DNA from 2 places in the Amycolatopsis sp. TRM77291 genome. Region 2 is predicted to be linked to the other one. Evidence: riboswitches for the same ligand, from Rfam matches in the RefSeq annotation. Region 2 holds a riboswitch; the other holds the start of a gene.
The links. Region 2 has a riboswitch for S-adenosylmethionine ahead of ACXIZN_RS39100 (methionine ABC transporter ATP-binding protein). Riboswitches for the same ligand answer to the same signal wherever they lie in the genome.

Region 1: another riboswitch for S-adenosylmethionine. It lies ahead of ACXIZN_RS03785 (aminotransferase class V-fold PLP-dependent enzyme); the one in region 2 lies ahead of ACXIZN_RS39100 (methionine ABC transporter ATP-binding protein).

Annotation. Positions count from the first base shown of each region.
Region 1 covers NZ_JBSZHF010000001.1:789,690-796,596, reverse strand. Annotated here, with positions in the region: gene lspA (signal peptidase II) at 1-408, opposite strand, end outside; gene ACXIZN_RS03790 (hypothetical protein) at 433-1,038, opposite strand; gene ACXIZN_RS03785 (aminotransferase class V-fold PLP-dependent enzyme) at 1,058-2,413, opposite strand; SAM riboswitch class IV at 2,446-2,560, opposite strand; gene ACXIZN_RS03780 (M23 family metallopeptidase) at 2,689-3,372, opposite strand; gene ACXIZN_RS03775 (potassium/proton antiporter) at 3,504-4,982, opposite strand; gene ACXIZN_RS03770 (ArsR/SmtB family transcription factor) at 5,095-5,778, opposite strand; gene ACXIZN_RS03765 (penicillin-binding transpeptidase domain-containing protein) at 5,822-6,907, opposite strand, start outside.
Region 2 covers NZ_JBSZHF010000001.1:8,320,986-8,327,892, reverse strand. Annotated here, with positions in the region: gene ACXIZN_RS39110 (ATP-binding cassette domain-containing protein) at 1-1,074, opposite strand, end outside; gene ACXIZN_RS39105 (4-(cytidine 5'-diphospho)-2-C-methyl-D-erythritol kinase) at 1,142-2,107, opposite strand; gene ACXIZN_RS39100 (methionine ABC transporter ATP-binding protein) at 2,228-3,238, opposite strand; SAM riboswitch class I at 3,451-3,541, opposite strand; gene rsmA (16S rRNA (adenine(1518)-N(6)/adenine(1519)-N(6))-dimethyltransferase RsmA) at 3,764-4,600, opposite strand; gene ACXIZN_RS39090 (GNAT family N-acetyltransferase) at 4,641-5,225, shown strand; gene ACXIZN_RS39085 (DUF222 domain-containing protein) at 5,372-6,379, shown strand; gene ACXIZN_RS39080 (transglycosylase family protein) at 6,438-6,907, opposite strand, start outside.

The sequences.
Region 1 (6,907 bases), 7.5 Mb from region 2:
GATCATGTCGACCACGTGCCCCTGCAGCGGCCCGGGCGCACGGAAGATCCGGTCGGTCAGGTTGCCGAGCGCGCCCGCCAGCACCAGGCCGAGGCCGATCGCCCAGCCGGTCGAGCGCAGCCGCCTGGCCAGCCAGACGATGGCGATCACGACGGCGATCGCGACCAGCGCGAGCACCCAGGTCAGCCCGGTGGCCATCGAGAAGGCGGCGCCGGGGTTGCGCACCAGCTGGAAGTACACGAGCCCGCCGAGGAACTCGACCGGCTGCTTGCCCTCCAGCGTGGACACGGCGATCTGCTTCGTGAGGAGGTCGATCCCCCACAGCACCGCGGCGACGGCGAACACCACGGCGACGCGCTTCTTGGGCAGCGGGGGCGACGGTGGCGCCGTTTCGGGCTCAGTACTCACCGCCCCATTGTCCACTGAGCGTGTTCAGGACTCCCCGGCGGCCGTCTTCGGCCTGCTCAGCAGGGCCGCGAACGCCCCGGCGAGCACGACCAGCGACGAAAGCACGAGCGCGAGCTGTCCTTGGGCGAGCACGACCGCGCAGAGCACGAACGCCGCGGCCACGACGAGCACCAGCACACTGCGCTCCAGCCACGCGAGCCCCGCCAGGCCGAGTGTCAACAGGATCGCGCTCCGGGTGTCGCCGTCGAGATCGAATTCCCAGTAGCCGACCAGATCCGCCAGCACGATGGCGACCAGCCCGCCGAGCGCGATCGCGGCGACCTTCCACCAGCGCATGGTCCTCGTCCGGAAGGCGTAGAACAGCACCGTGCCGAGGTAGACCGCGAGGACGGCGAACAGCCAGCCGTCGTTCCGGCCGGCGATGTCGAACGACGCGTCCAGCGAGGCCACGTTCGCGCGGCTCATCTCGACCCCGTACAAGCTCACGTATCCGAAGGACTGCCGCTCGCCCCAAGTGGGCGCGTAGGCGAACCATCCCCCGGACCACATCCCGCCGAAAGCCACCACCAGCAACTGGGCGAAACCCAGCAACGCCAGCGGAAACCAGTAACGCGGTCGCTCGTTCCCCATACGGGGTGAGGGTAGTGGGTCAGGCGCAGAACGGGGGAAGCTCCCGCGGATCGTTCTCCGGCACCCAGCGGCCCTCCGGCTTCTCGTACCGCCAGCGCGCGCCGCGGGCGACGATCTGGCGCAGCGCCAGGACGATCCGGTCCACGTGCTCGGTGGTGCTGCCGATGCCGAGGCTGACCCGCACGGCCTGCTGCCCCGTCGAGCCGGCCACGGCGATCAGCCGCTTCGTCGCCACGTGCGCGCAGAACGCGCCGTCCCGCACGCCGATCCCGTACTCCGCCGAAAGGACCGCGGCGAGCCAGCCCGGGTCGAAGCCGTCGACGACGAAGCTGAGCGTGCCGACCCGGTCGACCGGCGCGTCGAACAGCCGCAATTCGGCGAATCCGGGGATGGCGGCGAGACCGCGGCGCAGACGCGCCAGCAGTTCCTCCTCGTGGGCGACGATCCCGTCCCAGTTCGCGGCCAGGGTCTCGCAGGCGACGCCGAGCGCGTAGACGCCGACAGTGTTGGGGGAACCTGCTTCGTGCCGCTCGGGACCGGAGTTCCAGACCACGCCGAGGTTTCCGGAGTCACGGTTGACGAGCTTCGTCGCGCCACCGCCGGCGAGGTACGGCTGGGCCGCGCGCAGCCAGTCGGCGCGGCCGATCAGCGCGCCGGCACCGAAAGGCGCGTACAGCTTGTGCCCCGACAGCGCGACGTAGTCGACGTCCAGTTCGCGCACCGAGATCTTCCGGTGCGGCGCGAGCTGTGCCGCGTCGAGCGCGATCCGGGCGCCGTGTCGCCGTGCGACGGCCGCGATCTCCTTGACCGGCAACAGTTCCCCGGTCACGTTGGACGCGCCGGTGAGCACCACCAGCCGCGGCCCCTGCGGGCAGCCCGAGAGCGCTTCGTCCACAGCGGACACCGCGGCGAGCCGGGTCCGCGGGGTTTCGATCCGGCGGACGTTCGGTCCCTTCCACGGCAGCAGCGCGGCGTGGTGTTCGGTGTCGAACACGACGACCGAGGTGTGTTTCGGCAGGCTGCGCGCGAGAAGGTTGAAGGAATCGGTGGTGTTGCGGGTGAACACGACGGTGTCGGTCGACCGCGCGTCGACGAAGTCACGCAGGATTCCGCGCGTGCGCTCGTAAAGCTTGGTCGAAACCTGCGAAGCGAACCCGGCGCCGCGGTGCACGCTGGCGTACCAGGGCAGGAATTCGTCGACCGCGGACCGCACCTTGTCCAGACAGGGAGCGCTCGCCGCGTGATCGAGGTTGGCGTAGGCGATGTCGCCGCCGGTGACCAGCGGAACCCGCAGATCGGCGCACGCGACCGCCGGGATCTGGTGCGTGGCAACGACTTCAGCGGGGGCGTTCGTGCGTTCGAGAGCGAGGGTCATCGTCATCCTCCGGGCCAGGGGACCCGGCGAGGATCCCGCGCTTGCCCGCCGCACCTCGCGACGAGCCAGGTCCTCACCCGGGGCACCCCACCGCGGAAGGAGGGTTGCCGGTCAGCTAGCCGGGGCTTGACGCTGACACTCGTGACCTACGGACGAAGTTAGCGGATGGGCGGGCGATCGAGCCAGCCCTCGTCCGCATCTTGAGACGCCGCTCACGTGTTCCGCAAGCGGGAAGAACCGTTGCCCGGCGCCGCGCCGCGCCGGGCAACGGCAGGTCAGGCCCGGAATCGGCCGGGCAGCGGGACGGTCGAGCGGGAGGAGACCTCGGTCGCGGTGCCGGAGTACTGATCGGTGCCCGCGGTGAACTGCCAGCCGCCGAAGGTCTTGCCGTCGACGGCTTCGCCGTAGGCGTCGGCGACCTTGGTCGAGACCTCGTCGTAGGACAGGCCGTCCCAGTTGCCCGCGCCGACCCCGAAGTCGCGCGAGTCGCCGCCCTGCGCGGCGGCCGCGGGCAGGGTCCACAGGGTGAAGTGCACGTGGGCGCCGGTGCTGCGGCCACCACAGGGCAGCGCGTTGCCGGTCCGGCCGAGAGCGTCGCCCGGGGCGACCTTCTGGCCGTCGGTGACCGAAATGCCCTCCAGGTGGTAGTACCCGGTTCGCCAGCCGCCGTCGTGGTCGACGGTCACCCAGTCGCCGCCGGAGCAGTGCTGGATCCGGACCGTGCCGGCCAGCGGGGCGCGAACGGTCTTGTCACCCGGGCTGAAGTCGATGGCGTTCTTCACCCCGGACGTGCCGTTGTTCGAGTGGATCCCCGCCGAGTAGACCGACTGGCCAGTGTCGAAGGGCAGCCCGAAGGCGGGAAAAGCGCCGGCCGCAGTAGCCGTCGGGGCGGAGAGAACCACTCCGACGAGTGCCACAGTGGCCCCCAGACCAGCGAACCGCACAGGAAGCTTCGTCACCTTGCGTACTCCTTACCCCGTGACACTCACCCATTCGATGGAGTCGATTGCGGGGAAAGTAATCCAAAAGGAGTACAAATGGGAAGAAGTTTCTGAGATCAACCGACGAACAGCTGGTGCCGGTTCGTGACCTACTGGCCGGATTCGCCCTTCCACCTGGCGAGGCGGCCCGCGCGGTCGACGGCCCGCAGGCGTCGTTCGGCCGCGTCACGGGCTTCGGCGGTGGTCACGACGAGTAACTGGTCGCGCTCCTGGAGCCGGGTGTTCTTGTTCGGCGTGAAGCCGGAGCCGTCGCGGACGAGGAGGCTGATCGTCGCCCCCACCGGCAGGCGCAGCTCGGCCAGGTACACGCCGTGCATCTTCGATCCCGTGTGGATCCGGACCTGCAGGAGTTCCGCGCCCATCTCGTCGAGCGGCGCGGAGTCGACGTCGATCTCGTGCGCCTCGGCGTGCTGGGCCAGCCCGAGGATTCTCGCGAGCGGGGTCAGCGTGGCCCCTTGGAGCAGCGTCAGCACGATGACCAGCACGAACACCGCGTCGACCAGCTCCTGAGCACCCGGCACCCCGGACGACAGCGGGATCAGCGCGAGCACGATCGGGACCGCCCCGCGCAGCCCGGCCCAGGACAGGAACACCTGTTCTCGCCAGGGGATCTTGAACGGCAGCGCCGACAGCAGCACCGACAGCGGGCGGGCGAGCAGCAGCACGACCGCGCCCGCGACCAGGCCCTGGACCAGGCTTTCGAAGATCCTGCTCGGCGAGGCGAACAGGCCGAGCAACACGAACAGGCCGATCTGCGCGAGCCAGCCGAGCCCCTCGGCGAAGGACAGCGTGTCCGACCGGTGCGGCAGCTTCGAGTTCCCCAGCACCAGGGCCGCGACGTAGGTGGCGAGCAGGCCCGACGCGTGGGCGAGCTGCCCGCTCGAATACGCCACGACGCACACCGCGACCGTGGCCAGCGGGTACAGACCGGTGGCGGGAAGCGCCGCCCGGCGCAGCGCGAACGCCCCGCCCCAGCCGAAGGCGAGGCCGATCACCAGCCCGGCGGCGAGTTCGTAGACCACCAGCAGCGGCAGCGACCAGTCGATGGTCGTGCCCTCGGCGAGGACGACGACGGCGATGTAGGCCGGGGCGTCGTTGATGCCTGACTCGATCTCCAGCGCGCCGACGAGCCGCTTGCCGATCCCCGCGGATCTCAGCACCGAGAAGACGGCGGCGGCGTCGGTCGAGGCCAGTACCGCGCCCCACAGCAGCGCCATCCGCCAGTCCAGGCCCAGTAACCAGTGCAGGGCGGCACCGGTGACCGCGATGCTCACCACCACGGCCACTGTGGACAGTGCGATTCCGATGCCCAGCGAGGGTTTCACGGCCGACCAGCGGGTGGTGAGGCCACCTTCGGACAGGATCATCACCAGCGCGGCGAGGCCGAGCGACTGGGTGAGCTCGGGGTTGTCGTACTGGATGCCGAACCCGGCTTCGCCGAGCAGGACCCCCATCCCCAGGTACAGCAGCAGCGAGGGAAGGCCGACCCGGATCGACACCCGGACGGCGATCACGGCGACGAGCAGCACGGCGCCGCCGGTGCCGAGGATGAGCGGGAGTTGCTCCATGTCGCCTCCCGTTCCGGTCGCCGTGAGGGCTCCAGAATAGTGAGGCGGTGATCGTCACACGTTCGTGTACCGGTCGGAAAGCGCCCGGGCAACCTGTGTTACAGACTGTCCACTAGGGACTGCGCAGGGCCACCAGGTCGACACCGAGTTCCGCGAACGGCTTTTCCGCCGCGGGCAGGACTTTCACCGCGCGGTTGCCCTCACGGGACAACCACCCGGCGCTCACACCGTGAGACAGTAACGCCGCTGGCACCCGGCCCGCCAAATGATCACGCCGGACCGTCCAATCCAGACAGTCGCGCAGCATCGGGCGGCGGCCGCCGTCGATCTCCACCCCGAGCGCGCCGAGCACCTCCCGCCCGCGACCGGTCAGCGTCAGGCCGCCCGCGTCGTCGATCAGCCCGGCGGCGAGCATCCCGTCCCGCAGCGCGACCCCGACCGTCCCGGCGAGGTGGTCGTAGCAGGTCCTCGCGAACTCGAGCCGCTTCACCCGCACCGACGACCGTAACCCCTTCACCGGCCGGTGTTCGGCGTGCTGCGCCAGATGCTCGATCAGCTCCGCCACCCGGGGGTCGGCTATCCGGACGTAACTGTGCCTCCCTTGCTTCACCCGCACGACGAAGCCGGCCTCGGTCAGCTTCGTCACGTGCTCGCTCGCCGTCGAGGCGGCCACGTCGGCCGCGCCTGCCAGCTCGGTCACCGTCCAGGCACGCCCGTCGAGCAGCGCGAGACACATCGACGCGCGGCTCGGATCGGCGAGCACGGCCGCGACCTCGGCCAGGGCGATCGTCTCCATGCATCCACCGTAGAAGACCCACGGTTCGGCGACCGCCGAAGCGTCAGCCCGCCAGGAACTTCGCCGCCAGCTGCACGGCGGGTTTGGAGTCGTTGGAACCTTCGAGCATGACGGCGAAAGCGACGTCCCCGCGATAGCCGACGAACCAGCCGTTGGCGTCCGCGCCCGAGCCGAACTGCGCCGTCCCGGTCTTGCCGAAGACCGCTCCGCTGCCCTTCAGTGCCTTCGCGGTCCCTGTCGTGCAGACTTCGCGCATCATCGCGCGGACCTGGTTCAGCACCCCTGCGGGCGGGGCCTGGTACCCGGCGTTGACCTTGGTCTCCAGACCCTGCCACAGCTTCGGGACCACCGGTTTCCCGGTGGCGACGGTCGCGGCCATGAGCGCCGCGCCCAGCGGGCTGACCTGCACCCTGCCCTGTCCGATCCCGGCTTCGACCTGCTCGTCACCGCCGGCGGACGGCTCCACCTTCCCGGTCTCCGTCGCGAGTCCCGGGATCTCGAAGTCGGCGTTGAGGCCGAACTGGCTCGCGGCCTTCGCGAGACCGTCCGCGGGCAGCTGATCGGCGAGCCGCCCGAAGGTCGTGTTGCACGACGCGGCGAACGCCGTCTTCAGCGAGACGGTCCCCAGGTCGAACCCGTTGTCGTTCTTGAGCGTGCGGGTCCCGATCTGCTCGCTGCCCGGACAGGCCAACGGGGAGTCGGCGGTGACTCCGCCCTGCTGCAACGCCGCGGTCGCCGTGGCGATCTTGAAGGCCGAACCCGGCGAATAGAGGCCGTTGAGGGCCTTCGGCTGGTTCCCGGCCGCGCCGTTCTGCGCGACCGCCAGTAGCTCGCCCGAGGTCTTCATCGCGACGATGATCGCCGGCCCTTGGAAGCCGTCGACGGCTTTCTGGGCGGCGGTCTGGGAGGCCACGCTCAACGTCGAGGTCAGCGGTTCGCCGGTCTCCGTGGCCTGCCCGAAGAGCGTTTCGACCGGCTTGCCGGAGGCGTCGACACGCGACACGGTGACGGTGGCCGGGGTTCCGGTGCCGCCGTTCTGCTCGGAGGCGACCTTGGACAACGCGCCCTGCAGGATCGGCGCGACACCCGCCGCGTCACCGCCGACGAGAGCCTTGCCGTCGCGGTCGGC
Region 2 (6,907 bases):
GTCGTCGAGCTCCTGCCGGAGGTGCGCGAGGCTGACCGTCTTGCCCTGGATGCGCCGCCCCGTCTCGGGCTCCCTGTCACCACCGAGCAGTTTGAGGAGCGTCGTCTTGCCCGACCCGTTCACGCCGACCAGGCCGATCCGATCCCCGGGCCCGATCCGCCAGGTGACGTGATCGAGCAGGGTGCGGTCGCCGACGGTCAACGTGGCGTCCTCGATCTCCAGCACGGTCTTACCCAGCCGACGGCGGGCGAACGCCTGCAGCTCGACCGAATCGCGCGGTTCCGGCACGTCGGAGATCAGCGCCTCCGCCGCCTCCACGCGGTAGCGCGGCTTCGAGGTCCTGGCCTGCGGACCGCGGCGCAGCCACGCGAGCTCTTTACGAGCGAGGTTCTGCCGCTTCTCTTCTGCCGTCGCCGCCAGCCTCGCCCGCTCGGCGCGCGCGAAGATCCAGTCCGCGTAACCACCTTCGTACTGCTCGACGCGACCGTTCGTGACCTCCCAGGTCAGGCTCGCGACCGTGTCGAGGAACCACCGGTCGTGCGTGACGACCACGACCGCGATCTTGCGGTTGAGCAGGTGATCCGCGAGCCAGCGCACACCTTCGACGTCGAGATGGTTGGTCGGCTCGTCGAGGACCACGAGGTCCAGTTCACCGGTGAGGGCGGCGGCCAGCGCCACCCGGCGGCGTTCGCCACCCGACAGGTTCGCCGTCTCCTTGTCGATGCCGAGAGCGGTGATGCCCAGACCATCCATAATGGACCGGACACGCGCGTCAGCGGCCCATTCGTGCTCCGCGCCGTAGCGTTCCAGCACGACATCTCCGACCGTGCTGCCGTCTGGAAGTTCGGTCCGCTGAGTGACCACGGCCATCCGCAGGCCCCGGACCTGACTGACACGTCCCGTGTCCGGCTCGCTGATCCCCGCGAGGACCTCCAGCAGCGTCGTCTTCCCGCCCCCGTTGAGACCGACGACACCGATACGCTGCCCCTCCGCCACACCGAGCGAAACACCGTCGAGCAGCGGGCGCACCCCGAAGGACTTGCTCACCGACTCCAGGTTGACCAAGTTGGCCATGCCTCAGCCGATCCTTTCCAAAAAGCTCGCACCACAACGAATTGGTCGATGTCCATTTCGGACACCCTTATGCGTGCACCCGAGGCGGCGACGGCCGCGGCGCGTCGTCCCCGCCGACCAGCCGGGCTCCGGGAACCGGCCCGTGCGCGACACGCACCGTGCGACAGACACCGGCGCCGGACAGTTCCGCGGCGACTTCGACGGCCGACTGGGCGTCCGCGCACAGAAAGGCGCAGGTCGGCCCGGACCCGGACACGGTGCCGGCGAGCGCACCCGCGTTGACTCCCGCCCGCAATGTGCGGCGCAGCCCCGGACGCAGTGAGACAGCGGCCGCCTGCAGGTCATTGCCGAGAAGCAGCGCCAATTGCCGCGGGTCGCCGGAGGCCAGCGCCTCCACCACCGGGGTGTGTGAGCCGATCCGCGGCGGGCTGCCCTCTTCACGCAACTTGTCCAGCTCGCCGAACACCCTCGGAGTCGAAAGCCCACGCTGGTCGAACGCCAAGACCCAATGGAAGGTGTGCCTCGACAAGACGGGCACCAGTTGCTCGCCTCGGCCGGTGCCCAGCGCTGTCCCGCCGTAAAGCGCGAAAGGAACATCACTACCGAGCTTCGCGGCGATACCCGCCAGTTCGTCCCGGGAAATGTCGAGCTTCCAAAGCGACGCGAGACCCACCAAGGTCGCGGCCGCGTCGGCACTGCCACCGGCCATCCCACCGGCGACCGGGATGCCTTTGCGCAGCACCACTCTCACTTTGGACTCGCCGTCCGCCTTGCCGACATGGGCCGCCAGCGCCTGCGCCGCCTTCCAGGCGAGGTTGTTGGCTCCTGTCGGCACGGAACCTTCACCTTCGCCGTAGACCTCGACGCCGGGGTCTTCGGTGACCGCGACGGTCACCTCGTCGGTCAGGGAAAGCGCCTGGAACACGGTCACCAGCTCGTGGTAACCGTCCGGGCGTACGTCACCGACCGACAGGTGCAGGTTGACCTTGGCGGGAACCCTGACGGTTACTGGGGGCGGTACGACGGCGAGCACGCCTCAAGCCTACGTGGCCGCTCCACTTGCGCTGCCACCAGGAGAAAGAGAACGGAGAGGGCAGACGCGAACGGACCGCCCCGGACGCAGTTCGTCCTGAGCGGCCCGTTCGGAGAGAAATCAGGCGGCGACACCCTGCGGCCCGCGGACCGGGTGGGTCACGTGGCCGCCACGTTCGGCGATCCAGGCGAGCGCGGCGTCCGCGCGCTCACCGCGCACCCCGAGGCGGAACCGGCCGACCGGAGTGTCTCCGATCCGGGTCAGGCCGCCCCCGATGGTGGCGAGCTCGACATCGAAGCGACCGGCGGCCTCCGGCAGCAGCGCACCGACCGAGGCGAAGCCGACGAGCACGACGTCCACCGCGCGGTCGTACTTCGAGGCCTGCGCCCGCCCGGTTTCGATCGCGGGAAGCAGCGCCTGCGCGGTCCGGCTGTTCGGGTCCGAGATCAGGTCGAGCACGGTTCCGCGTTCGATGACCGCACCGGCCTCCAGCACCGCGACGTCGTCGCAGACACGGCGGACCACACCCGCGTCGGGCGTGGTGAGCAGCACCGTGACGCCGAGCTCGGCGCGTGCACGGTCGAGCACGGTCAGGACCGCGCCGGACTCCTCGGGCTGCACGCCCGCCGTCGGGTCGTCGGCCAGGAGCACGGACGGTCCGGCGGCCAGTGCCTTAGCGATGGCCACCCGGCGCAGCTGGCCCTCGGACAGGTCACCCGGTCGCTGCCCAGCACGGGGGGTGAGCCCGACCAGGTCGAGCAGGTTGCCGACCCGGTTGCGGCGCTGCGGCCCGTCGAGGCCGAGCTGTTCGAGCGGCGAAGCGATGTTGCCGGCGATAGTGCGCTCGGCGAGCAACTCCGGCTTGGTGCTCACGACTCCGACCTGGCGCCGGATTTCGCGGAGACGACGTCCGTCGAGGGTCCCGGTGTTGAGGCCGTCGAGACGGACGACGCCGCGGTCGGGACGCTCCTGGAGACCGATGCAACGAGCGAGGGTCGATTTGCCGGAGCCCGCCGGACCGACGACTCCGAACAGCGAGCCAGCTTGGATGTCCACGCTCACATCGCGCAGTGCGACGACGGGATTTCCGTTGAGGGGAAAGGACTTGGACAGGTTTTCGACAGTGATCACGAAAGGCTCCATGCAAATGGGGCGCTGCTTCTTTCGAGCGCGCCAACCGTCACCGAGTGACCGTCCGGGAAACGGACGGATTCAGAGGTAAGGGAAAGAACTCAGGCAGTAACGGTGGAGCGTCGACACGCACTTACCGTGCGGCGACCTTCATCGACGACACGTCGCCTGGTCAGCAGGAGCGGGTGGGTGACCCTGTTCATTAGGCACAGCCTCCATCGGTCCTGGCTGTAGCACCTGCCCTGTGGAGGGTGGTTGCTGCGACTTCGGCGAGCCAGGTCTCTCAGTCGCTCGGGATGGCTCACTGAGTAAAACCGATCCCACTGGATGAAAGCAAGCGCGTAGGCGCAGATCACACGTCTGGTCGCGTCCATCATACAGGATGGGCTGCCCATATTATGGGACGCCGACAGGCGTATCCGGTCTGCGGCAGGCACGCTGCCTGCTAAGACAAGGTTCGCCCGCGCCGGATCGAGAGGAGGAACCACGCAGTCGCGCGGCCCCGGTCACACCTGCGCCAGGTGGTCAGCCGGCAGCCGCGGCGATCCGGGCGAACTGATGGACGTCCAGCTGCTCTCCGCGGGTTTTCGGGTCGATACCCGCCTTTTCGAGCAGTTCCCCCGCGCGTTCGGCGGAACCGGCCCACGACGCCAACGCGGCCCGCAAGGTCTTCCGCCGTTGCGAGAAGGCGGCATCGACGACCGCGAACAGCCGCTCTCGTTCCACGGATGCCACCACGTCGCCTCGTTCGAACGCGACCAAGGCGGAGTCGACGTTCGGAACAGGCCAGAACACCGCCCGGGGCACCGCGGCGACCTTGCGCGTCTTCCCGTACCAGGCGAGTTTGACGCTGGGCACACCGTAAGTCCGGCTTCCCGGACCCGCCGCCATCCTGTCCGCGACCTCGGTCTGGACCATTACGAGACCGCTGGTCAGCGACGGCAGTTCGGCGAGCAGGTGGAGCACGACGGGAACGGCGACGTTGTACGGCAAGTTCGCGACGAGCGCCGTCGGCCGTGCGGGCAGATCGTCCGCGGTGATCCGCAACGCGTCCGCGCCGACGACCGTCAGCCTTTCGGCCCCGCCTCGCTCGGCCACGGTGCTCGGCAGCCGTCCCGCCAGCACGGGATCGATTTCGACCGCGACGACCTCGGCGCCGGTCGCGAGCAGTCCGAGTGTCAGCGAGCCGAGGCCCGGCCCGACCTCCAGGACGACGTCCCCTTCGCCGATCCCCGAGAGGTCGACGATGCGGCGCACCGTGTTGGGATCGTGCACGAAGTTCTGGCCGAGCTTCTTGGTCGGACGTACGTCCAGCTCGGCCGCCAGCGCCCTGATTTCCGCAGGACCGAGCAGTTCAGTCACCCGACGATCGTAACCAGGCCCGGTAAGCCACGATTGGCCGGTGGACGACGTCGTACTCGATGGTGAAAAAGTCCGGCTGCGCGACTGGCGCCCTTCCGACCTCGGGCCGCTCCTCGACCTACTCGATCCCGCGCGGCCCTGGCACGAAACGAACGGACCCTATTTCGGCACCCCGACCACGGCCGCCGTCGAATCCACGGCGCGCGAACTCACCACGATCAAGGCCGAGCCGCCCGATCCCCGCACCAGCCTCGCCGTATGCGACCTGAGCGACGGAAGATTGATCGGCCGGGTCAGCTGGTATTGGGAAAGCAGGGAGACCGACTGGCGGCGGATGGGGCTGGTCATCTACGACGACCGGTTTTGGGGCGGCGGGTTCGGCACCCAGGCCTTGCGCATGTGGACGACCTACTTGTTCTCCCGCACCGACACGCTCCGCCTGGACTTCGCCACGTTCTCGGGGAACCCGGGGATGATCGCCGTCGGGCGGCGGCTCGGGTTCGTCGAAGAAGGCCGGTTCCGGCGCGCCCGGCGCTGGTCCGGCGGCGTCCATGACGCCGTCGTCTACGGGGTGCTCCGCGAGGAGTGGGACCGGAGGCATCGCTCGGGCATGGGTCCGGCCTGATCCGACCCCACCATCCGGATGGCTTTTCCCAAGCGACACGTATCCCACTCAAGGGTGATCGGCCCAGGTCGGCGCAGCCGGAGCGTGATGATCATCCACCCGATCGATACCGTGCATTCGTTCGAATCTGCCTCGACAATCGAGGGATGACCAGCACAAACATTCCCAAGGCCTTCCCGCTCAACCTGCCGGAAGGCGACGCCGAACTGCTTCTCGACGAGTTGCGGACTCGGCTACGCGAAGGGCGACGTCTTGTCGCCGAGGTCGGCCAGATCCTGGCCGAGATCGAGTCACGTGGTGTCCGGGACCTCTACGGGTACAACTCGATCGCCGTCTTCTACGAACATGTGGCCCGGGTGCCTCGGGCAGAGGCTCAAAGAGTGACCGGCAGAGCGCTGGCGCTCAATTCGAGACGGGCGCGCGACGGCACGTCGATCGACCCCGTCGCGCCCCTGACCGGCACCGCGGCCACCACCGGCGCGTTGGCCGAGGCCAGTATCGACCGGATCGTCACGGTTATGAAGAAGCTGCCCGAGCACGTCACGGCGAGCGCACGGCTCGAGGCCGAGAAGGGCTTGGTCGAGCTCGCCGGCGTCGCGAGACCGCGCGACGTCACGGTCGCGGGCACGGATCTGCTCGCAGAACACGACCCGGATGGAAAACCCAAAGACGACCCCGCTCCGCAAAGGCGGCGGAGCGAGTTCTGGTTGCGCCAGAAACGAACCGGCCGCTGGGACATGCGCGGCGACCTCGATGCCGAGACGGGCGCCCGCCTGAACGCGCTCCTGGTGCCGCGGGCCTATCCGGCCCCCGACAAGAAAGCCGACGACCGTTCGCCGGCAGAGCGACGCGGCGACGCGTTCGCGGAGATCGTCGAACTCGCGGAAAGCGACCCGGACATCCCCGTGCCCCGGCAGAGCTCGGAACGGGTCAGCGAGCAGCCTCCGGCTGCCGAGCCGGCCACGGAGCCCGCAAACCGTCCCCAGCCCGTCCAGACGCCGCCTCAGGGCCCTCAAAGCCCGCCCCGCGGCGGTGGCGCGCTTCGACAACCGACCAGGAACGTGGCCCACATACGGACTGCGCGCTGGTGGGCGAGATTCTCCAGACCGAGAGCCGGGAACCCGGCTCAGCCACCCAAGCCCCTAACGGCCTGAAGGCCACCTTGCGGGCGAACCCACACGATGACCTTCAGGAAAGGAGAACGGACTGGCGTCAGGCCTTCTTGCCACAGTGCGGCCAAGCGCCGTAGCCGCCACGGTCCTCGCGGACCTTCTCGGCGACAGCGATCTGCTGGGCCTTGCTGGCCTGGTGCGGGTACGCGGCGTACTGGTCGCCGCCGTAGGCGTCCCAGGTGCTCTTGTTGAACTGCAGGCCACCGTAGTAGCCGTTGCCGGTGTTGGCGGACCAGTTCCCGGTCGACTCGCACTGCGCGATGCGGTCCCAGGCGCCGGCGTCCCCGATGACCGGGTCGGCGGGCTTCTTGGTACCGACCTTGACGATCTTGGGCTTGGCCTCGGTGATGACCTCTTCCGAGACCTTCTCGCGGCCGACCTCTTTGCCGTTGCGCTTGGTGACCTTGTAGGTCACGGTCTTCTGGCCCGGGGTGCCCGGGTCCTCGACCTTGGTCTTGCCCTTTTCGAGGTTCGGGTCGTCGACCTTCTGTTCGGGCGGCGCGATTTCCT